2 regions of the Hoeflea prorocentri genome follow, and region 2 is predicted to be linked to the other one. Evidence: predicted binding sites of a transcription regulator. Region 2 holds the regulator's gene; the other holds the start of a gene.
What was found. The regulator PhoB, encoded in region 2, activates phosphate uptake and scavenging genes when phosphate is short. The targets are predictions, from matches to a motif close to TGTCATNNANCTGTCAT.
Positions count from the first base shown of each region.

Region 1 (12,177 bases), 590 kb from region 2:
GCCGGCCTGTTCGGCCTTGGAATCATCCGTCAGTTTCCCGGCAATCGCCAGTTTCCCGGCAAGATCGGGGTGGGCCAGCAGCACATCGCGGCGCTCGTCCCGGCTTGCCTGACGGAAAATGGCACAAAGGGCCGCGTGAACCGCACCACAGCGCAGCGGATCGTAGACCGCGCCGCTGTCATAGGCGCGTTCGGCGACCCACGGCGAATGCTCAAAAACACCGCCGCACTGGTCAATGAACGAACTGCGCGCCGTCATTTGCCGCCTCCCGCCGGTTTGTGGTGTTCATGCCAGTGCCGTGCAATATCGATACGCCGGGCGACCCAAGCGTCATCATGGGAGGCCACATAGTCGAGGAACCGGGCAAGTGCGGCAGCACGGCCCGGCCGTCCGATGAGACGGCAATGCAGGCCCACCGACATCATCTTCGGCGCACCGGCCACGCCCTCGGCATGAAGCACGTCAAAACTGTCCTTAAGATAGCTGAAAAACTGTTCGCCGCTGTTGAAGCCCTGAGGCGTTGCAAAGCGCATGTCGTTGGCATCGAGCGTATAGGGAATGATGAGATGCGGCCGGTTCGGCCCGTCGACCCAGTAGGGCAGATCGTCGGCATAGGCATCGGAGCTGTAAAGAAACCCGCCCTCTTCTACGGCCAGATCAACAGAGTGGATCGAGCTGCGGCCGGTATACCAGCCAAGCGGGCGTTCACCGGTGACCTGCGTGTGAATGCGGATCGCCTCGCGCATATGCTCGGCTTCTTCTTCGCGGGTAAAGTCGCGGTAGTCGATCCATTTGAGCCCGTGGGAGGCGATCTCCCAGCCGGCTTCCTTCATGCCGGCGACAGCGTCGGGGTTTTTTTCCATGGCGGTCGCGACACCGTAAACAGTGACCGGCATGTCACGGCTGGTGAACATGCGCCACAGCCGCCAGAAGCCGGCACGCGAGCCATACTCATATATCGACTCCATGTTCATGTGCCGTTGACCCGGCCATGAAACGGCACCGACGATTTCGGACAGAAAAGCTTCTGAACCGGCATCGCCGTGGAGGATATTGTTTTCGCCGCCCTCCTCGTAGTTGATGACGAACTGAACGGCGACCTTCGCACCGCCGGGCCATTTCGGATCCGGAGTGTGCCGTCCGTAGCCGATCATATCGCGCGGGTATTCTGACACGTTTTTACCGCTCCCTGTTTGCCATGCGACGGTAGCATCACAGATATCAAAACTCGACGCTCCAAACCCCCGGCATTTGTTGAAACTGTTTCACAACACCTGACGACCACCAGCCGTGCAAGGTGTATCGAGGCTGTTGATACAACGATTCAAAAGGCTCAGAACAGGATTCCGCTGAAGCCTTCAAGGCTTTGATGTTGTTGCTGTTTCACATGCCCGCGTCACTGCGCTTCTTGCGGTCGAGCCGGCTGGCTTGCCGGCAAGCGCGACAACAGGACACCGCCGGCAACGACAAGCAGGCCCCCTAAAGCCTGCACCGGCCCCAGTGATTGACCGAACGCCAGGAAGCCGAGAACGGCGGCAATCGGAACGGACGCGTAACCGACCGGGACGACCACCACGGCATCGGCATTCTGGAATGCCCTTATCCAGCAAAGCTGACCGAGAAGCGCCAGCGGACCGATGCATATGAGCCACAGAAGGCTCGCGCCGCCGAGCGGCTGCCAGAGCCAGATGGTCGGGGCGGCAAGCATGAAGACGGCAATGATATTGACGTGAAGCATGATGACGATCGGCCGTTCCCGGTCCGTCAGCAGCTTGATGAAAAACAACTCCGCGCCGGAAAGCATGGCGCCGAACAGGGCGATACCAACACCAAGGGTTGCCGATCCATCCCCCGCCGAGCCCGCCTCGCTCCGGGCAATCAGCATCGCGCCCGCGAGACAGATCATGGCCGCGCACCAGTGTTTCGGACCGGCGCGCTCCTTGAGCAGAAAAACAGCCAGGATCATTGCGATGACACCATTTGTCAGCGTGATCGCGGTGGCGTCCTCATAGTCGATGAAAAGCGGCGCGGCGATAATGCAGAGCTCCCCGGTCACGCCGCTGACGGCGCGGGCCACATGCAGGACCGGCATGGTGCTGCGCACTTTCGAGAACCCACCATGGAACATCAAAACCACAAGGCTGATGACCACGGCAGCGCCGGCATAGCGCATAAAGACCACCTGCATGGGATTTGCCTGCGCACTGACGAACTTACCGGAGGCAAAAACCAGCGTGAAGATCAGCGCCGCTCCAAGCGCCCAGCACACGGCAACAACAGTCGACGGATTTGATTTCACGGTTCCTCGCAGAATCATGGCCTTGTCATCCAGAGGGAATGGCAAAATCCTCAAAAGGTCAATCTGGAAGAAAAAAGCCGAGGGAGGCCGAACGATCCTAACCGTGTGACAGGATAGCCTCCACGAGTGCGCGTGAGGCCGTGTCGATGTCGCCGCTGTTATCAATCACCATGGCGCCGGGCCATCTGGCGTTCAGAACCGCGCTTCTTTCAAGCCGGGCGCGGATATCCTCCGGGTTTTCTCTGCCCCGGGCAGCAAGGCGGTTCGCCAGAACCTCCGCCGAGGCCGTGATCTCGATGACGCGAAAATTGGCATAGTGCCGGCTGAGGCCATCCAGCGCCGCACGCGAACCGTTGCATACGGCGCGATGACCGGCTGCGATGCGCTCGTCAATCTCTATTGGCAGGCCATATCTGAGGCCGTGCGCATCCCAATGGAAAGCAAAACCGTCATTGCCTAGCTTTTGTTCAAATGCCTCAGGGGTGCAGGGAATATGGTTCTCGGTCGCGCCATCGGCAGGCCTGGTGATGACGCGGCGGACGAAAAACAGGTCGGAACGGTCAGTGAGTTCACGACGGGCGCGATTCATCAGCGTGTCCTTGCCGGCCCCGCTTGGCCCGACCACGGCAATGAAAGTACCGCGCGTAACGGCATGATCGCCCGGCAGGGTGGATCGTTCAGGGGCTGACGACATTACGCGACCCTTTGCCCCTCCCGCCACACGGTGCGGACAATCGGAATATGATGATCGACACTGACGCGCACCAGATCGCCGCGTTTGCCGATCGCGATCTCGCCTCGGTCGTGAAGACCGCAGGATTCCGCCGGGTTCTTGGACACCATACGGATCGCCTCGGGCAGGTTGATCGCATCCACACGCTCGCCGATGTCGAAGGCCGACTGGATCAGGCTGAATGGAATATAGTCGGAGGACAGGATATCGAGCAGTCCGTGTTCCGCCAGTTCCTGGGCCGCGATGTTGCCGGAGTGCGATCCTCCGCGCACCACGTTGGGGGCACCCATGAGAACCGCCATGCCTGCTTCCTTCGAGGCCTTGGCCGCTTCAAAGGTGGTGGGGAACTCAGCCACCTGGATACCCTGTTCAATCGCCTCATCGACATGTTCAAGCGTTGCATCGTCGTGGCTGGCCAAAACAATCGTGCGTTCCCGGCACGCATCCGATATCGCCTTCCGGTTCCGGTCGGAATTGGCATCTGAATCGGCAATGCGCTTCTTGCAAAACGCCGCGAAGACCTCGTCGGACATTTTCAATTTTCCCTGATAGTAAATGCTGTAGGCTTCAAGATTGCGGAACTGGCGCTGGCCTGGCGAATGGTCCATCAAGGACACGAGCCGGACGCGGTCATCCTCATCGAAGGCTGTGAATCCATTGAGGCAATCGGCTGCCGAGACTTCACAGCGCAGATGCAGAAAGTGATCGGCGCGCAGGCGATCGTTGCGGCAGCCATCGTCTATCGCATCGGCCAAATGGCGCATGTCTTCGGCGGACAGATCGGCGTCTTCGTCCATACCGATGCGCAACGCATCGAACACCGTCGTGATGCCGGAGGAACAGATCTGCGCGTCATGGGCGAGCACCGCCGCAAAGGGGTTCCAGCGCACTTTGGGCCGCGGTGCGTAGTGTCCTTCAAGGTGATCCGTATGCAGTTCCACAAGGCCCGGGATGACAAAGTCGCCTTCCATGTCCTGCGCGGACGGAACGGCCGTGGCCCCGCCGATATCCTCGACGAGGCCGTCGCGGACAAGGACGGTTCCCCGGACAATTTCATCTGCAAGGACAAGACGGGCGTTTTTCAATACCAGATCTGACATGGGCTTCCTGCGGGTTCATGCTATGCGTAGCGCCGCTGCTCATCGGCAAGCAGCGGAAAGAGGGTATGGACCTTGAACGGCGCGCCGGTTTCAGCTTCGGTAAACAGCGCAATGTTGCGAACCTCAACCGGCTCGCTCAGCACCGGGTCGAAGAATGCGTGCAAGGCCTGCTCGATCCGGGGTGCATCGGCTGATCCGACAGGCCCGGTCAGGGTCATATGGAATCGGAACTCCTCAAAGACATAAGGATAGCCCCATCGCTGCAGATTGGCCAGTTGCGGCGGAGTCAGATGTTGAGGCGAGCGGCGTTCGATCTCGGCATCGTCCAGCGGCGCTCGATAGGCCTCAAAGTCACGCACGCATCTGGCTGCAAGGTCTTCGAGCTCGGCGACCGGATTGTCCGGCACGAGCGCAAAGAAGGCGCCGATACGGGTAATGGAGAGCTTTGGTATCTCAAATGATTGAACCGATCCGGAAAACGATGCCAGTTCTGTCACAAGCTCGTTTTCACTCATGCCGGAGGCTAAGCTGAATGGTGCCTTGAGTGTCCCGTGAAAACCGTAGCGACGCGGCGACGCAGTGTGAAAAGCAATTTCCGCATCGTTGAGACCGGAAATGGCCGGGGCTTCAACCGTCTCATCGGTAAAGGCGTCGCGCCCCAGCCAATTGGTCGCAACGCGGGTCAAAGGATCACTCGAGGGCGGCGCGAAATAAATTGCATACCGCATGGCGTTATCTCCCGACTATCGGATTTTCGGAGCGCGGGCGGCGGTGGCCCGCTGAATCAGACATAAAGCAACTGTACGACAATATCATGAGCATGGCACCTAGGCGGCTTTCGGCTCGCGCCCGATCAGGCGGCTGCGAATGGCGTTAGAGATAGAGTCGAAGATGAAGACGGTCGCCAGGACTAGCAGAACCATATAGGCGACATTTTCCCAGTCTGCATTCGTGCGCATCGCTTCCCAGAGTTTCAGACCGATCCCGCCGGCGCCGACGGCACCGATGATGGTGGCCGAGCGGGTGTTCGATTCCCAGAAATAAAGCGACTGGCTGGCAAAGACAGGCAGGACCTGCGGAACCACGCCGTAGCGCTGAACCAGAACCGGCGACGCGCCAACCGACCGGATGCCTTCGCGCTGTTTGTCGTCAACATTCTCCAACGCCTCCGCATAGAGCTTTCCGAGCGTTCCGGTATCTGTGAAGAAGATCGCCGATATGCCGGCAAGCGGCCCCGGCCCGAAGGCGCGGGTAAAGAACAGCGCCCAGATCAGCATATCGACACAGCGCAGGAAGTCGAACAGGCGCTTGATGAACTGGTTGGCGATCCAGCTTCGCGTGATGTTCCGGGCGGCTGCAAATGACAGGGGGAAAGCGAGCAGCGTCGCAAAGAGCGTCCCGACAAATGCCATGACAATCGTCTGGAGCAGCTTGATCCAGACATCGGCATGCTGCCATTCGGCATTGTAAAGAAAGTTGTCCCAAGCAAGGGCAAGATTTGACATCTCCGGCTTGATCCGATCGCCGCTCGAAATTGTTCTCATCACCTCGGCAAACCCCATGCCCCAGAACGGCGAAGCCGTGTCGAACCAGAAATTTTCCCACCCGAGGAAGCGGTGACGAACCTTGACCTCGTCATTTTCGACTTCAAGCGTGCCGGCAAAGCCGAACTTCATCAGGATATCGCCGCCGGCCTGCATTTGCTGCGCCCATTGAGGCAGCGGTCCGTTAGCGGTCACAGAGGTATCGGGAACAACATCTACGACAAAGGTCTCGCCATGGTAATCAACGCTTACCTGGCCCGGCTCGATGTTGATCCTGGCGGGTCCGAGTTCAAGATCAACACGTGTGACAACCGTCTGCGTCACCATCTGCGTCCTGCCGGACGTATTGATCTCTTCGGCCGGTCGGGCGGTCTGCGCCTGCGGAGCCATGAAGCTGTTGCCCAACGAGGTGTCGCCGGTACCGCCCTCCTGTGTACCCGGCGCACCCGGCATCATGAAGGAGTTCACCCTTGAACGTGTGCTGGTCTCCGTACCGATGCCTCCACCGGTATCGACAATGACCTCACGCTCGACATTATCGGTCGTCTTTCGCAACCAGACCGGATCCGGATCGCTGCCAAGCGGCGAAAAACGCGGAAACTCGACCTGCAGATAATCGCCATCATATTCGATATCGGGGCGCACCTCGTAGCTGATCCAGTCGGCAAGATAATTGCCGGCAATATCCCAATTGCCGTTCTTGAAGGCGGTTCCGATACCGAAAAGCGACCATGCAAATATGAGATAGGCGCCGACCACCGTCAGGATAATGGGTGCCCGCCAGCGTTCCAGAACCGGCCTGTGAAACACAGCCTCGTGACGGGAGGCAAGGCTATCGATGGTGTCAGCGGACGGCGTCTTCATCCCTTAGCCTCCCCTTCCGAATTCAAAAGCCTGGTTGCCGACGATGCGCTTGCGCAAACTGGCGGAAAGCTGGTCGACGGCGACGATCGTGACGAAGAGCAGCAGAATGATCGCCAGCGTCTTGGCCTCGTGTCCGCGGCTGATCGACAGGCGCAATGTCTCGCCGATGCCGCCGCCGCCGACCGCGCCGATAATGGTCGAGGCACGCACATTGATCTCGAAACGCAGCAGGCTGTAGGACAGAAAATTCGGCATGACCTGCGGAACGATGCCGAACCAGACACGTTCGACCCAATTGCCGCCGGATGCCCGCAGGCCCTCCTCAGGTCGCATATCGGCATTCTCAACCACTTCGAAGAACATCTTGCCGAGCGCGCCGATCGTGTGGATCGCCACCGCGATGATCGCCGGTATCGGGCCAAGCGACAAAATGGCGAGGAAGAAGCCGGCGATGACAATTTCGGGGAACGCCCGGAGGAGTTCCATGAAGCGGCGGACGAAAAAACGCAGCCAGCGGCGCGTTACAAGGTTCGAGGCGGCAAGGAAGCAAAGTATGAACCCGAAGGCGAAGCCGATCAGTGTCGCCATCAGCGCAATGTTGATGGTCACCACCATCTTGTAGACATATTCCGGAATGTAGAAACTCTCGGTCAAATAATAACGGCCGTCGGGGTAGTCATATTTCAGGCTTCCATCCGCATAGGGCGACGGCAGATCGAACATGGCGCGCCAGACTTCCCATCCGTCGCGAGGCATGAGATCGCCGATAAAATCGAAGAAGTGCGGCAACCGGTCAAAGAACTTGCCGGCATTGGTTTCGTTTGCGAACCACAACGAAGCACCGAGCGCCACCGCGAGACCGATCACGCCCGCCCAGGTATAAAGGCGGCGCTTGAAGAGCATTTCCTGCCAGTGTCGTTCGACAATACGGCCCTCAGCGGAAAGCTGAACGGGAGGAACGGCGGTGCTCATGGTTGGCAAATCCGATATCCGAGTAAAGGGGCGCTACGGTCTGAAGCAACCGTAGCGCCGCTTGCTTATCTAGCTGCCGATCTTCGCCTTACGCGCGGCGATGATGGTTTTGTAGAAGTTCTCGTCGACCTCGGTGAAACCCTTGTAGTCACCGCCCTGAATGGCGCTGAAGCAGGCCGGGTCCTTCTGCGGAAGAGCCATCATGAATTCCTTGAACTTGGCTTTCATGTCCGGGTCCATAGACGAACGAACAACAATTGGACCGTTCGGAATCTGCGGCGACTGCCAGACCTGAACAAGTTCACCCATGTCGAGGATGCCCTTGTCGACCATCTTGCGCAGATTGCCGGACGTATAGCCGTCGTCGAATTTGCCGACGCCCGATGACCAGGTGGTGCCGGCATCGAAATTGCCTTTGACCACTTCAAGAACCAGGTTCTCATGGCCGCCGCCAAAGCCGGTCTCGCCGAAATATTCTTCGATCGTCGTGCCGACATCGCCTGGAAGCGAGACGCTCGGCACCAGATAACCCGAGGTGGAATCCGGATCGGCAAATCCGAGCTTCTTGCCCTTCATGTCGGCAAGCGATTTGATGCCGGAGTCCTTGCGGGCGACCATGACAGCATAGTAGCCGGTGGAGCCGTCCGTCTGGATGGTCGTCAGGATCGGCTCAACAGCCTTGGGATCCGACAGATAGACCTTGGCGTAGCCGGATGCGCCCAGCTCCGCATAGTCGAGCGTGCCGCCGAGCAGGCCTTGAACGACGCCGTCATAGTCGGCAGCGGGAAAGAGCGAGACCTTTTCGACGCCGATCGCAGCCGGAAGCTGATCGACCAGGCACTGGAAGTTGCGAAGACGGTCGGCTTCGTTTTCACCGCCGAGAATACCGATACGGAATACCTTCAGGTCTTCGGCCTGCACCATTCCGGCCGTCATGATTGTGAGTGCAACGGCACCAAGTAGCGTTTTCTTGAACATGGGTTTCTCCTGTCTAGTCCCTGTCAAACTCTGAACAATTGCTGCGATTGGCCCTTCACGCGGGCAAAACGATCACGGTTCCCGCCCGGCTCTCAGGCAGCCGGTTCGAGGGAGCCGATCGATTCCGTGCCGCCAGACGAGCCAAGGCTCGTCGAGGTGATTCCTTCCGACAAATCCTCACCTTCCGCGCCGTAGATCATGCGGACGGCGTCGGCAGTCAGTTGATCGGCGGGTCCGTCAAAGACCACCTTGCCGCCGGCCATGCCGATGACGCGCTCGCAATAGGTCCTGGCCGTATCAAGCGTATGGAGGTTGGTGATGACAGTGATCCCCTCCTCCTGATTGATGCTCTTGAGCGAATCCATGACAATCTGCGCGTTGAGGGGATCGAGCGAGGCGATCGGTTCATCCGCCAGTAGCATCTTCGGGCTCTGCATCAGCGCCCGTGCGATGGCCACGCGCTGCTGCTGACCGCCCGATAGCGTGCCGGCGCGCTGCAGGGCCGTCTGCGCTATGCCAAGCCTTTCGAGAGCCATGATGGCCATCGCCCGCTCGCTGCGCGACCAGGAACCGGCAAGGTTCAGCAGCGTGGAGCGATGATTGAGCCGGCCCAGCATGACATTCGTCAGCACGTTGAGCCGTGGAACAAGGTTGAACTGCTGGAAGATCATCGCGCAGTCGCGCTGCCAGTTTCTAAGCGCCGCGCCCTTCAGGGAGGATACCTGCACCTCATTGAAGCGAACCACACCGTCGCTGGGGTCGATCAGCCTGTTGAGCATGCGAAGGAGCGTGGATTTGCCGGCCCCGGACCGGCCTATGACACCGACCATCTGCCCCTGCGGGATCTGAACCGATACATTTTCGACAGCGGCAAAACTGCCAAACCTGCGTGTCACATTTTCCAGTATTAGCATCGGCGGCTCCATGCGATCCCGAAATCTGAAGTCCGGGCTATCGGTAGGGCCTGCGCATGACCGACAAATTACAAAATCATGTCACTAATGTTACAATCCACATTATGACCTGTTGATTGAGGAAGCGCTACTAACACATTGCAAAAAAATGACTTTCTCGCCGTCATAGCCGGCAAGCTGCTTCGAACTCGATCCGCCAGGACAATTCAACCGGCGTATGTTTCCAAGAACTGTTCAGCGGTCAGCGCGCGGAAATCCGCAAGCGCCCGATGCAGTCTGTCGTGCTCCCAATCCCACCAGGACAGGGCATCCATGCGGGCAGCGGTTTCCTCAGCAAACCGCCTCCTGATCGGCTTGGCCGGAACGCCGGCGACAATCGTATAGGGCTCGACGTCTTTCGTTACGACCGCCCCGGCGCCAACCACCGCGCCATTGCCGACGGAGACGCCGGGCAGGATGATCGCGCCATGGCCGATCCACACATCATGACCGATGGTGATCGCATTGCCCCTGCGCCAGTCGAAGAAGGACTCTTCGTGGCTTTCGCCCTCAAAATAATCACCAGCGCGATAGGTGAAATGATGTTGCGTCGCGCGCCATATCGGATGATTGGTCGCGTTGATACGGACGTGGCTTGCGATGTTGACGAATTTGCCGATCTTCGCCGCCCAGGCTTCGCTATCGCGGATCATATAGGAATAGTCGCCAAAATCGCACTCGACCAGTTGGCAACGCTCATCGATTTCTGTGTAGCGCCCGACCATGCAATCGCGCACCACCGCCGTGTCATGGATCAGCGGCTTTTCGGAAAGCCCCTTGCTCATGCGGCATCCTTTCCGGCTGCAAAATGCGACACGTCCAGAACGCGGTCGGCGACTTTCTCGCGCACGTCCTGATCGTGGAAGATGCCGAGAAGCGCCGTGCCCCTCTCTTTTTTCTCAAGGATCAGTTCGACCACCACGGCCCGGTTGAGCGCATCAAGCGACGCCGTCGGCTCATCCAGCAACAACAGCGGATGATCGGTGATGAAGCCCCGCGCTATGTTGACGCGTTGCTGTTCCCCGCCGGAGAAGGTCGCAGGCGGCAGTGTCCAAAGGCGCTCGGGCAGATTGAGCTTCTCAAGCAGAACCGACGCACGTTCGCGTGCCTCTGCGCCTTCGACGCCACGGGCAAGCAGCGGTTCGGCCACCACATCGATGGCGGAGACGCGCGGCACGGTGCGCAGGAACTGGCTGACATAACCGACGAAATCGCGGCGCATGGAAAGCACAGAGCGCGGATCGGCGCTGGCGATATCGATCGTCACCTCATCATGCGTCATCAGGATCTGTCCCTGATCGACTGCGTAGTTGCCGTAGAGCATCTTGAGGATCGAGCTCTTGCCGATTCCGGATGGACCACCGAGCACGACGCATTCGCCCGCCGCCACGGCGAAACTCACATCTTCGACAACCGGCAGGCAAATGCCGTCGCGAAGATGCATGGTGAAACTCTTGGAGACTTCCGAAACAACAAGTGGCGTTGGCATGGCGCGCTCCTAAACCTGCAGGATCGATGAGACGAGCAATTGCGTATAAGGCTCGCGCGGATCGTCGAGCACGCGGTCCGTCAGCCCGTGTTCGACAACGACCCCTCCCTTCATCACCATCATGCGGTGCGACAGGAGGCGAGCGACGGCCAGATCATGCGTGACGACAATGGCCGAAAGGCCGAGATCGTTGACGAGGCCACGCACCAGATCAAGCAGACGCGCCTGGACGGAAACGTCCAGCCCGCCGGTCGGCTCGTCCATGAAAACGAGGCGCGGGCCGGTAACGAGGTTGCGGGCGATCTGCAGACGCTGACGCATGCCGCCGGAAAAATCTCGCGGCTGATCGTCAATGCGGTCGGTTTCGATCTCCACGCGGCCAAGCCATTCACTCGCCGTGTCGCGGATGTTTCCGTAATGGCGTTCACCGATGGCCATCAGGCGCTCGCCGACATTCGCACCGGCTGAAACGGTCATGCGCAGCCCGTCCGCCGGGTTCTGATGAACGAAGCCCCAGTCGGTGCGCATGAGGAACCGGCGCTCCGCCTCACCCATACGGTAGAGGTCGCGCAACTGGCCGTCACGCATGCGGTATTCGACCGTTCCCGATGTCGGCGGCAATCGCGTGGAGATGGCGTTCAGGAGTGTTGTCTTGCCGGAGCCGGATTCACCAACCACCGCCAGCACTTCACCCGGCCAAAGTTCAAAGGACACGTCCTTGCAGCCGACGCGGCTGCCATAGAACTTGGTCATCGCGCTGACGCGCAACAGGGGCAAGTCACTCATATTCCGACTCCGCCTTGTCCTGCGCCATGGCGCCCTTGTGACCGTCTTCGCGCCGTATCTCGCAATAGTCCGTGTCGGAGCAGACGAACATGCGCCCGCCTTTGTCATCGAGGACAACCTCATCGAGATAGACGCCGGTTGCAGCGCAAAGAGCACAGGGCTCCTCGAACTGCTGCACCTCGAAGGGATGATCCTCAAAGTCGAGGCTGACAACATCGGTATAGGGCGGGATCGCGTAGATGCGTTTTTCGCGTCCGGCGCCGAAGAGCTGAAGCGCCTGCGAACGGTGCATCTTCGGATTGTCGAATTTGGGCGTTGGAGACGGGTCCATCACGTAGCGCCCCTCAACCTTGACCGGATAGGCATAGGTCGTGGCGATATGGCCGTTCTTGGCGATGTCCTCATAGAGTTTGACATGCATGAGCCCGTATTCTTCAAGCGCATGCATCTTGCGCGTTT
Region 1 covers NZ_JAPJZI010000001.1:3,144,760-3,156,936, forward strand. The annotation lists gene uraD (2-oxo-4-hydroxy-4-carboxy-5-ureidoimidazoline decarboxylase) at 1-258, opposite strand, end outside; gene puuE (allantoinase PuuE) at 255-1,175, opposite strand; gene OQ273_RS14705 (DMT family transporter) at 1,397-2,317, opposite strand; gene phnN (phosphonate metabolism protein/1,5-bisphosphokinase (PRPP-forming) PhnN) at 2,397-2,993, opposite strand; gene OQ273_RS14715 (alpha-D-ribose 1-methylphosphonate 5-triphosphate diphosphatase) at 2,993-4,132, opposite strand; gene OQ273_RS14720 (DUF1045 domain-containing protein) at 4,153-4,860, opposite strand; gene phnE (phosphonate ABC transporter, permease protein PhnE) at 4,960-6,540, opposite strand; gene phnE (phosphonate ABC transporter, permease protein PhnE) at 6,544-7,512, opposite strand; gene phnD (phosphonate ABC transporter substrate-binding protein) at 7,582-8,490, opposite strand; gene phnC (phosphonate ABC transporter ATP-binding protein) at 8,583-9,404, opposite strand; gene OQ273_RS14745 (DapH/DapD/GlmU-related protein) at 9,611-10,228, opposite strand; gene phnL (phosphonate C-P lyase system protein PhnL) at 10,225-10,932, opposite strand; gene phnK (phosphonate C-P lyase system protein PhnK) at 10,942-11,718, opposite strand; gene OQ273_RS14760 (alpha-D-ribose 1-methylphosphonate 5-phosphate C-P-lyase PhnJ) at 11,711-12,177, opposite strand, start outside.
Region 1: the regulator PhoB is predicted to act here: its motif matches at 9,461-9,477, upstream of phnC (phosphonate ABC transporter ATP-binding protein).

Region 2 (12,177 bases):
GCGCTGCAGTCGGTCGACGGTGGCAATCCGAAATTGCGCGAGCGTGTCTACCAGTCCGCCCGCGAGGCCCTGACGAACAGCCAGGCCAAACAGGGAACCTGGGGCAGCGACGCCGCCTCGGACCAGAACCGTCGTCTTGAAGAGCTGATCGAGGGAATTGAGGCGCAGTATGTTGCCGCCGAAGCGCCGTCACCCGTGAGGCGCGAACCGCGCCCGGAGCGCAGGTCGGCAGGTATAGATGCGGAGCGCGTTGCACCGCCTCCGGACCCGCAGGCGGGCCAGCCAAGGCAGCCCCGGCAGCGCCGCCAGGAACCGGTGCGTAAGAGCAAACCCCGCCAGCCCTCCAAGGATGTTTTGCGGGCCGAGCGCATTGAGCCGGGCGATATTCCAGCGCCCGTCGCGGAAAAACGGGAGCCGCGCCGCCGCAAGAAGCGCGCCAAGGTCGATGCCGATCTGCTGGGCGCGGAACCGGCCTCGCCGAAGCGTGGGGCCAAGACCAAACGCCGCCGCCCTGTCTTTTCTATCATTTTGGTGATTTCGCTTTTGATCGCCTTTGTGGGTATCGGCATTCTGTGGTCGGTCTACAGCGGCATATTCATCAGCCAGCAGGAACGCGACACCAGCGTGCCCAATCCGCCGGCAAAGATTGAAGGCGGTGACTTTGCCGGCAATCCCCCGACTGACGGAACTTTTTCGGGCGATTGGACGCAAATTTTCACGCCACAGAATCCTGAAGGCGTCCAGCGCAGAGGCAACGCCAGGGCGGCATTGGCCGAGACGGGAGCCGGTCCGGCTCTCCAGATCGTCTCACCCGATGGCGGTGGCGACAGCGAGGTGTTGTTCCAACTGCCGGCATCCGTCATGCAAAGCCTTGCCGGGCGCAAATCGCTGGTCGCCATCACCTTGCGGTCCAGCACTGACACGCCAACGCAGATTTATGTCAAATGTCAGCTTGCTGCCAACAATGACTGCGGCCGCCACCGTTTTGACGTCACCTACGAGGTCGGCGATGTGGTCTTCGGCATCGACCTGAGCAAGGTGCCGTCGACCGGCGATGCCGGATATCTGGCACTCAACAGCGATATCACCGGTGCCGGAAACGGTGTCGACATATTTGCGATCCGTATCCAGCCGCAAAACTGAGTTGCGACAGCGGCGCCGGGCTTAGTCCACGAGGAAGCCGGGCCCGGAGCCGAGGATTCGTTCATCGATCTTGCCGATCGCGCCGGCGTCTTTGCCCTCATAGGGAAGCCGTGTCAGAAGATGACGGATCAGATTGAGCCGGGCCCGCCGTTTGTCATTGGCCCGCACCACAGTCCATGGCGCATGGTTGCTGTGCGTATGCTCAAGCATCAGGTCGCGCTTTTGCGTGTAGTCGCCCCATTTCTGCAGGCTCGCAATGTCCATGGGCGACAGTTTCCACACCTTCAGCGGATTGTGCCTGCGGTCGTGAAACCGCTTGAGCTGCATTTCCTGGCCGATATTGAGCCAGAATTTGAACAGGTGAATGCCTTCGCGCACGGGCATGTGCTCAAAGTCGGGCGTCTCGCCCAAAAAGCGTTCGTGTTGCTCAGGCGTGCAAAAACCCATCACCGGTTCGACGCCGGCGCGATTATACCAGGACCGGTCGAACAGCACCATTTCGCCTGACGTCGGGAAATGATCGACGTAACGCTGATAGTACCACTGGCCGCGCTCGCGCTCGGTCGGTTTCGGAAGGGCAACGATCCGAACCATGCGAGGGTTCATGTAGGCCCGCGTTGCCGCAATTGATCCGCCTTTGCCGGCGGCGTCCCGACCCTCGAAAACGATGATGACGCGCTCTCCCGTTTTCTGCTGCCAGGCTTGGACCTTCACCAGCTCGATCTGCAGGGCTCTGATTTGTTCGTTGTAGTCGTCCCGGTCCAGCTTTTCCTCATAGGGATAGTTCTCCGAGGTGAACGCGTTTTTTGTCACCCAGCCCGGCAGATCGGGATCGTCGATATCGAAATGCCGCTTATGCCCGTTGATCTCCAGATCGACCGAGCGGTCCGCTTGTTTCTTGCTCATCATGTCATTTCCCGTTTGCCGTTAGCCTGTTATACCCGCATTAGGGGCTGGGTCGGAACCTGATTTTCCACCATGTGCGTTCATCAATCCGTCATCCGGCCGTCTTAACCGGAAGAAGGGCCGGGCTTAACGGTCTGGTGAAAAGCACGGTAGGCGCAAGCGGAATTCCGGTTACAAGGCATATTGGAAGGCATGCAGGAACTTACGCACAGAGTTGTTCAGCGTCTCTACGATGCGCGTTATATCCTCGTCGTTGCGGCCGTGTTGTCGCTTTTGGCGTCGCTGTCGCGCGAGGTTCCGCTGTGGCACGCACTTCTTGGGCTTGCGCTGGTCTTTGCGGCAGCGGGCCTGCCGGTGCAGTCGCGTGTTGCCCGCCGCCAGGAAAGGATGCTGCGCAAGGAAAGGCGCGAGCCGCTTGAGGCGATCGTTTTTAATACCTGTGAGGCAATGGATGATCCGGCGATAATCCTGGCGCCCGGCGGCGTGATCAAATTCCTCAACAGCGCGGCCGTCAAGCAGTTTGGCGCCATGAAAGAGGGCGCGCATCTGTCGTCCATGCTGCGTTCGCCAGCCATTCTCGACATGGTCAGGACTGTGATGGAAACGGGCCATGCCGATTCGATAGAGCACATCGAGAAGGTTCCGTCTGAACGCTGGTTTCTTGTGCGGGTGGCGCCCATGACCGGCATTGCCGGGATGAAAGGCGGCAGCGAGCTTTATATGCTGACCTTCCGCGACCAGAGCGAGTCGCGCCGCATGGATCGCATGCGGTCGGACTTTATCGCCAATGCCAGCCATGAATTGCGCACGCCGCTTGCCTCGCTTTTCGGCTTTATCGAAACAATGCGGGGGCCCGCACGTGAGGACGCTGAGGCCCGGGACCGTTTTCTCGGCATCATGCACGAGCAGGCAAGCCGTATGACACGGCTTGTCGACGACCTTCTGTCGCTGTCGCGCCTTGAACTGAAGGCCCATGTGATGCCGACCGACAATGTCGACCTCGTGCCGCTGATCAATCACATCTCGGATTCACTCAAACCGCTGGCGGAGGAACTGGGTGTCGGTATTCAAATCAGCGCTCCGGACCAGCCGGTCGTCGTGACCGGCGATCGTGACGAACTCGTCCAGGTTTTCGAGAACCTGATCGAGAACGCATGTAAATACGGCCAGAGCGGCGGACAGGTCCGCGTCAGTGTGATGCCGTCAGGCGAAAATGACGGCGATGGCGTGGAGGTCAGTGTCAGTGACAACGGCCCCGGAATCCCGCGCGAACACGTGCCGCGCCTGACCGAACGGTTCTACCGTGTCAATGTCGAAGCCAGCCGCTCAAAGAAGGGAACCGGGCTTGGATTGGCGATCGTCAAACATATTCTGACCCGCCACAGGGCAAGGCTCATTGTTCATTCGACAGTCGGCAAAGGGTCGGACTTCCGTGTAAAGTTTGGCGCACCCCAGCGTTAGAAAACCACTGTGGATTCAAAATAAAAATAATAAAAACATATAGTTAAACTGTCATAAACTTGTAACTCGCCTGTCATAAAACCGCGTTGGACAGGTTGCTAAGAGTCACCCTGTTAGTAGAAATTGTAGCCTGCTTGCCGCAAGGAGCATCAAGTAGGCCTCTCGATTGGGGAAAATCCTATGAAAACGCTTAAACTGACCGCTGCTGCACTGGTGGCCTCGGCAGCTTTCGCCGGCACCGCAGTCGCGCGTGACCAGGTTCAGATCGCAGGTTCTTCGACGGTGTTGCCTTACGCAAAGATCGTTGCCGAGTCTTTTGGCGAGACCTATCCGAACTTCAAGACGCCGGTTGTCGAATCCGGGGGATCCTCGGGCGGCCTCAAGGAATTCTGCCGCGGCGTTGGTCCGGGCACGATCGACATTGCCAACTCGTCGCGTCAGATTCGCGACAGTGAAGTCGCCGCATGCGCCGAAGCCGGCGTGACGGAAATCCAGGAAATCCGCATCGGTTATGACGGCATTGTATTTGCTACCGATATCAACGGCCCTGATTTTGTTCTCGTTCCGGCCGATGTCTACAAGGGCCTTGCCGCCCAGATCGTCGTAGACGGCAAGCTCGTCGACAACCCGAACAAGAAATGGTCGGACGTCGATCCGAAATTCCCGGATTGGGACATTGCTGCCTATATTCCGGGCGAAAAGCACGGCACCCGTGAAGTGTTTGAAGACAAGGTTCTGGAAATCGGCTGCGAAGCGACCGGTGACCTGCAGGCCCGTATCGATAGCGGCATGGACAAGAAAGCCGCCGGGAAGTCCTGCATTGCCGTTCGCAAGGACGGCGGCGCAGTCGACATCGACGGCGACTACACCGAGACGCTGGCGCGTATCGACTCCAACAAAACAGGCGTTGGCGTCTTCGGCCTGGCTTTCTACGAAAACAATGCCGACAAGCTGAAGGTCGCAACGATGGACGGCATCACGCCGACCACCGAGTCGATCGCCGCCGGTGAATATCCCGTATCGCGTCCGCTTTTCTTCTATGTGAAGAAAGCGCATCTGGGCGTGATCCCGGGTCTGAAGGAATATGTTGAGTTCTTCACCTCCGACCAGATGGTCGGACCGGACAGCCCGCTTGCCGAATACGGTCTGGTTGCTGCTCCTGAAGAAGAGCGTGAAGCCGTTCGCAAGAATTTTGCTGACGGAAACCTTCTCTAAGGTTACGCGTAAACGACAATCCGACGGGCGCGGCCAAAGCGCCGCGCCCGTCAACAGGATGCTTATTCGATCGGCCGATGGCCGGGAGCGGGACATATGAGCGTAGCCACCACAGTATTGATCATCGTAGGCCTCGCCGTTGTCGGCTATTTCGTCGGCCGGTTGCGCGCCTCGAGTGTTGCGAGTGGCAATCTTGCGGAATTGCATTCCCGCCCGACTTACTACGGTTCCTTCGTTCTTATCTGGGTGACCTTGCCCTCCATCGCCGTTCTGGTGGCGTGGCTAGTCGTCAGCCCGATCATTGTCGACAATCAGGTCCTTTCGTCGCTTCCGGCATCGGTGCAGGAAATGTCCTCCGCCGATCAGTCGCTGCAGATCAGCAAGCTTAATTCCATCGCGACCGGCATGAAACGGCTCGATGCCGATGACATGAAGAGGTTCGAGGATGGTGCGGCGACTTTGCGCGAGCTTCTTGCCGAAAGAGGTGTGGCTGTTGCCGGCGAAGTGGACGATTACATGCCTGCCGCGGCCGAAAAGCTGAACGGCATGACGGCGTCCAGCCAGCTCTACCGCACTGTTATCGTCCTGCTTCTTGCCATAGCCGGCTTCATCTATGCCTGGATGCTGATCGGTCCGAAGATGCGGGCCCGCAACCGCGTTGAGCGTGTGGTGCTCGGCGCCCTGATCGTCGCCTCCAGCATCGCTATATTGACGACCGTCGGGATCGTATGGTCGATGGTTTCCGAAACCGGGCGCTTCTTCAGCAGCGTTCCGCCCCTTGAATTCTTTTTCGGCACGGTCTGGGATCCACGTTTCGCTGCTGCCGGCGCTGAGGATTCCGCTGGTCAGTTCGGTCTCATTCCGCTGCTTGCCGGCACGCTCTATATCGCCTTGGTCGCAATGGCCGTCGCTGTCCCGATCGGCCTTTTTGCAGCGGTCTATATGTCCGAATATGCCAGCAACAGGATGCGCGCGACTGTCAAGCCCTTGCTGGAAGTGCTCGCCGGTATCCCGACCATTGTCTACGGTTTCTTTGCCCTGGTGACTGTCGGTCCGTTCCTGCGCGATATCAGTGCGCAGATCAACGGGATCGCAACCGGCAACATCGTTTCGTTCATTCAGGCACAGAGCGTCCTGACGGCCGGCGTGGTGATGGGTATCATGCTGATCCCGTTTGTCTCGTCGCTGTCAGATGACATCATCACCGCGGTGCCGCGTTCCCTGCGCGACGGATCGCTGGGTCTGGGCGCAACCCGCTCCGAAACGGTCAAGCGCGTCATCTTCCCGGCGGCAATCCCCGGCATTGTCGGCGCTCTGCTTTTGACCGCCTCCCGTGCAATCGGGGAAACCATGATCGTGGTTCTGGCCGCCGGCGTTGCGGCGCGCCTGTCGATCAATCCGTTCGAACCCATGACCACGGTAACGGTCAAGATCGTCAACCAGCTGACCGGCGATCTGGAGTTCACATCGCCGCAGACGCTTGTCGCATTTGCCCTGGGTATCACACTGTTTGTCATCACCCTCGGATTGAATTTCTACGCGCTTTACATCGTGCGCAAATACAGGGAGCAGTACGAATGACGGATGCAACCTCAGCTGCCGCACCGGCGTCGGGCGCATCTCCCTTCAAGCGCGACATCGGCATCAAACGGCGCTACGCAGCCGAAAGACGCTTCCGCGCCTATGGGCTCATCGCAATCTGCCTCGGGCTTTCGTTCCTGGTGATCCTGCTCTGGTCGGTTTTCTCTAAGGGCTACACGGCCTTCGTGCAGACATCGATCAACCTGCCCATCACCTTCAGCGAGAGTGTTATTGAACCCGACGGCGAAAGGGACATGAACAAGCTGCTGACGGCAAATTATCCGCGTTTGGCACGTGATGCCATCGTCAAGGAGTTGGGTGTTGATCCCGATGACAAGTCGGCTGTACGCGACGCCGGCAAGATGGTGTCTGCCGGTGTACGCAGCCAGTTGCGCGACATGGTTCTGGCGGATCCGACGATTATCGGCAGAACGGTTCCCGTCTGGGTGCTGGCTTCCGGCGATGTCGATTCCGCTCTCAAGGGACAGATTGACCTCAGCGTCGATGAAAAACGCCGCAAGGTGAACGACCGGCAGGTCGGCTGGATGAACACGCTGGTCCAAGACGGCGCCATGAAAGAGCGCTTCAATACTGGCCTCTTCGTCAATGGCGCATCAAGCCGTCCGGAGACGGCAGGTGTCGGCGTTGCGATCATCGGATCGCTTTATATGATGCTGATTGTGTTGGTGCTGGCTTTGCCGATCGGGGTTGCCGCATCAATCTATCTTGAAGAATTTGCGCCCAAGAACCGCTGGTCGGACCTCATCGAGGTAAACATCAACAATCTGGCGGCCGTGCCGTCAATCGTCTTCGGCCTGCTCGGCCTTGCCGTGTTCATCAATTTTGCCGGCCTGCCGCGCTCCGCTTCGCTGGTCGGTGGACTGGTCCTGACGCTGATGACGCTGCCGACCATCATCATTGCGACACGGGCGGCACTCAAGGCGGTCCCGCCGTCCATTCGCTCCGCAGCGCTGGGTGTCGGCGCCTCCAAGACGCAGACAGTCTTCCATCATGTCCTGCCACTTGCCGCGCCGGGCATCCTGACCGGTACGATTATCGGCCTTGCGCAGGCGCTTGGCGAAACGGCGCCGTTGCTGCTTATCGGCATGGTTGCCTTTGTTGTCGGCTATCCAGCCAGTCCCATGGATCCGGCCACGGCATTGCCGGTTCAGATCTTCATGTGGGCCAATGAGGCCGAGCGGGCCTTTGTCGAAAGGACATCGGGAGCGATCATCATTCTGCTCCTGTTCCTCGCCGTGATGAACATCACGGCCATTATACTGCGCAGGCGGTTCGAGCGCCGCTGGTAGGAGTGTCATCTGACGATTTGTTGGCGTGGCGCAGTTGCATGTGCCGCCCCTGACGGGCAAAAAGCCGATACAGTGGGGTTTTGAAGGATGAATATGATGTCGGAAGCAGCAGTAGAAGAGGCGGTTGGTGCAAAAACCGAACCGCAGCCGCCCATAAAGATGCAGGGCCGCATGGTGAGCGTCTTTTACAGCGGTTCCCAGGCGCTCTTTGATGTGGACCTCGATGTCAGGAAAAATCAGGTCACGGCCCTCATCGGTCCGTCTGGCTGCGGCAAGTCCACCTTCCTGCGCTGTCTGAACCGGATGAACGACACGATTGACGGCTGCGAGGTCAAGGGAAGCATCACATTGGATGGCGCGGATATCTATCATCCGGCCGTTGATGTGGTGGAGCTGCGTGCCAGCGTCGGCATGGTCTTTCAAAAACCCAACCCGTTTCCGAAATCGATTTATGAGAATATCGCTTACGGCCCGCGTATTCACGGCATGGCCAACAGCAAGGCAGGGTTTGACGAGATTGTCGAAACCAGCCTGCAAAGAGCCGGCCTATTCGACGAGGTCAAGGACAGGCTCAACGAACCGGGAACCGGCCTTTCCGGCGGTCAGCAGCAGCGTCTCTGCATCGCCCGCGCCATTGCCGTCAACCCGGAAGTGATATTGATGGACGAGCCCTGTTCGGCGCTCGATCCGATCGCCACGGCCAAGGTCGAGGAGCTGATCGACGAGATACGCCAGAACTACACAATTGTCATTGTGACCCACTCCATGCAGCAGGCCGCGCGCGTCTCGCAGCGCACCGCCATGTTCCATCTGGGCAAGCTGGTCGAGGTCGGCGACACGGACAAGATGTTCACCAACCCCGACGATCAGCGTACCCAGGACTACATCACCGGCCGCTTCGGCTGATCTTGAGCGGACAGGAACGATCATGAACGAAAACAATTCCAGTAATCAGCTCGCCGCTCACACGGTCTCGGCCTATGACGAGGATCTGCAGTTTCTCGTGCGCCGCATCGCAGAGATGGGCGGGATTGCCGAGCGTATGCTTGAGGAATCCGTCGCCGCGCTCGTCAATGGCGATGCCGCGCTCTCGCAAAAGGTCATTTCCGACGATCTGGTTCTTGACGATGCCGAGCGACAGATCGGCGAGAAAGCGGTTTTGATCATCGCCAAGCGTCAGCCCATGGCGGCGGATCTGCGCGACATTATAGGGTCGATCCGCATTGCCGCCGATCTGGAACGGGTCGGCGACATGGCAAAGAACATCGCCAAACGTGTGCTCGCCGTCCATGGCATGGCGCAGCCGAAGAAGCTGGTGCGCGGCCTCGATCACCTTGCCGAGCTGGCTCTAACGCAGCTGAAAGAAGTGCTCGACGCCTATTCGTCCCGCTCGCCGGAACTCGCCAGTTCCATTCGTCAGCGCGACGACGAGATCGACGCAATATATACGTCCCTTTTCCGTGAGCTGCTCACCTATATGATGGAAGATCCGCGCAACATAACCGCCTGTACGCATCTCCTGTTTTGCGCAAAGAACATCGAGCGGATCGGCGACCACGCCACCAATATTGCCGAGACGGTCTACTACATCAGCACCGGCTCGCAACTGTCGAACGAGCGGCCCAAGGACGATGAAACCACGTCTGTGGGCGCCGAGGAAGAGTAGGCTGGCGGGCCATCAGGCCCTGCCGCCGGAGACAAGACATGGGCATTGCACCGCAAATCACCGTCGTTGAAGACGAAGAGGCGCTGAGCGTCCTGCTGCGTTACAATCTGGAAGCCGAAGGCTACGAGGTCGATACCGTCCTGCGCGGTGACGAGGCGGAGATCAAACTGCAGGAGCGGGTTCCCGATCTTCTGATCCTTGACTGGATGCTGCCCGGCCTCTCAGGTATCGAACTGTGTCGTCGTTTACGTGTCCGGCCGGAAACCGAGCGCCTGCCGATCATTCTCCTGACCGCGCGCGGCGAGGAAAGCGAACGGGTGAGGGGCCTTGCCACCGGCGCGGACGATTATGTCGTCAAGCCGTTCTCAACGCCCGAACTCATGGCCCGCGTGCGCGCCCTTTTACGCCGGGTCAAGCCGGAGACGATCTCGACGGTTTTGAAGGCCGGCGATATCGAACTCGACCGCGAGACCCATCGCGTCTACCGACGCGGCCGCGAGATCAAGCTCGGTCCGACCGAATTCCGCCTGCTGGAGTTCTTCATGACCTCGCCGACGCGTGTCTTCTCCCGCTCGCAGCTTCTCGACGGCGTCTGGGGCCACGATATCTATGTGGATGAACGCACCGTCGACGTCCATGTCGGTCGCCTGCGCAAGGCCCTCAACCTTGCCAATATGCGCGACGTTATTCGCACGGTCCGCGGTGCGGGCTATTCACTGGAAACGTGAGCAGGACCTGTCACCGACCTCTTGGCGACGGCCGATTCCGGTCCGCTACCGCGTCAGGTCCTGTGCCAACATGAAGGCATTGCCGTCTGGGTCGTAGAAGGTCGCGGTGCTGACCATGCCTTCGACCGTATCGGTTGGTCCGTCGAATTTGACGCCAGCAGCCTCCAGCGCATTGCGCGCTGTTGTGATGTCGTCGATGCCGAAGACCGGAACGGCATTTCCGGGAACCGGTTCCGTCTGCTCGCCCAATCCCAGCGTAACGCCTTCCGTCATTGTCTTGACTTCGCTCCACCCGGCCTCGTCGATGTGATGTACCAGCTCAAATCCAAGCATGTCCTCATACCATTTCGCGCTCGCATGCCGGTCGCGGACCGACAGCGCAAAGGTGATTTCGTTATTCAGTTTTACGACAGCCATTGCAGTTTCCAGTTCAACTAAAATTATATATACTATACTTTATGGACATTGGTCGACTTGTCAATATTACATCCCGGTCATGGTCTTTGAGCATCCTCAAAGCGATGCATGACGGTGTGCCGGGGCGTCAGGCGCCGCTTCTTGTGGCGTCCGGTGCAAGCCGCACAGCCTTTGCAAGCAGCCTGGCGCATCTAGTTGAACTCGGGATTCTGGAGCGCAATCCCGGACATGGCCACCCGCTGAGACCGGAATTCAGGTTGACCGAGGAAGGAATGAGGTTTGCGAAGATGGCAGATATGATCGCCGGGGCTTTGCCGGATGAATCCGGACAGTCCCTGCTTCGCCGTACATGGACGCTTCCCGTCCTTGCCGTCAGCGGTCGGCCCCGCCGTTTCGTCGACATCAAGAGCGACCTGTCCCCCATAACCGACCGGGCGCTTTCCCAATCGCTTCAAAAACTGGAGGCGCGGCATTGGCTGCACCGCGAGATCGACATCGCATCGCACCCGCCGCGGCCGATCTATCAGGCCGCGAATGAGGGCATTGCAATCAGCAACGCGATCAGCGGTCTTCTGTGACCTGTGCGGGCCTTTCCCTCAATCGCGTGCGGCAGCAGCCGGGCTTGCCGGGTGCCCAGGATTCAAGCTCATAGTCGAACCCCGCCGCTTCCCAGACAGCATCGTCAAATGCCGTCGCGCATTTCAGGAGCGTACACACCTCTTCATCGCTGCACCCCATCTCCAGCCACCCGTCCTTGAGCGGGCAGGTCATGAACTGGACATCAAGGCATGTGTCGCTGATTTCATTGACCTGAGGCGAATAGGTCGCGCTGTCGGGGCCGAGAAAATACGTGTTGAGCATGCCCCTAAAATCCCGAGGCGCGAGATGCGCCAGCGACGCCCCGACCTCCAGCCCGTGCGCCCGGCTGGCGCTTTGCAAAACGCTGATGGCCTCTGCCTCGCCGCAACGGTGCGACAGTTCGCGAAATACGGCGAGGTAAATCCTGCCACGATCTTTCACCGCGCTGGCATGAAGCGCGTTGGTGCAACTCTTACTCATCCGGCGGCCACCGCTTCGATTTCCAGCAGCCAGGCTTCGTCAAAAATCCCGGCAATGATCACCGTCAAGGCCGGCTCATGCCCGCCGAGCACCGCTTTGCGCACGAGGCTGTTTTCGGCCCTGTATTTGCGGTCCGACAGATAGGTCGTGTGGCGGACGATGTTTTCCAATCCGAGGCCGGCCGCCTTGAGCTGTGCCTCGACATTCGCCCAGGCCTGCTCGGCCTGCTCCTTGAAGGTCTCCGGCACCGTTCCGTCGGGCCGCACCGGGATTTGCCCGCTCACATAGATGGTTCGTGAATGACCGGAAACGGCGACACACTGGGCATATCGGCTTTTCAGATCGTGAGCTTTTGCGGATGTGATGTGTTCCATTTTCATGGATGGGTCCTCGTTGACGGAATTCATTGTGCGCAAACGAAGCTACTGGTGGGGACGGTAATCTCAACGCAGAAAACCTCCGGTGGAGGCATAGAAATGCTGAGTCTTCAAATGCCGTTCTTTGTGTCACTTTGAAGTGAGGAGAAATTTGATGACTTACAGGCTTCCATCACTCAACACGCTGCGCGCCTTCGAAGCGGCCGCCAGACATTTGAGCTTTACGACCGCAGCAAGCGAACTCGGCGTCACCGCCGGCGCTATAAGCCAGCAGGTCAAGAAGCTGGAGGCGTCCCTCGGCGTGGCGCTGTTTC
Region 2 covers NZ_JAPJZI010000001.1:3,735,300-3,747,476, reverse strand. The annotation lists gene OQ273_RS17545 (hypothetical protein) at 1-1,143, shown strand, start outside; gene ppk2 (polyphosphate kinase 2) at 1,165-2,049, opposite strand; gene phoR (phosphate regulon sensor histidine kinase PhoR) at 2,242-3,510, shown strand; gene OQ273_RS17530 (PstS family phosphate ABC transporter substrate-binding protein) at 3,691-4,725, shown strand; gene pstC (phosphate ABC transporter permease subunit PstC) at 4,822-6,306, shown strand; gene pstA (phosphate ABC transporter permease PstA) at 6,303-7,616, shown strand; gene pstB (phosphate ABC transporter ATP-binding protein PstB) at 7,704-8,522, shown strand; gene phoU (phosphate signaling complex protein PhoU) at 8,545-9,282, shown strand; gene phoB (phosphate regulon transcriptional regulator PhoB) at 9,327-10,010, shown strand; gene OQ273_RS17500 (VOC family protein) at 10,056-10,427, opposite strand; gene OQ273_RS17495 (winged helix-turn-helix transcriptional regulator) at 10,514-11,005, shown strand; gene OQ273_RS17490 (L-2-amino-thiazoline-4-carboxylic acid hydrolase) at 10,989-11,486, opposite strand; gene OQ273_RS17485 (RidA family protein) at 11,483-11,866, opposite strand; gene OQ273_RS17480 (LysR family transcriptional regulator) at 12,018-12,177, shown strand, end outside.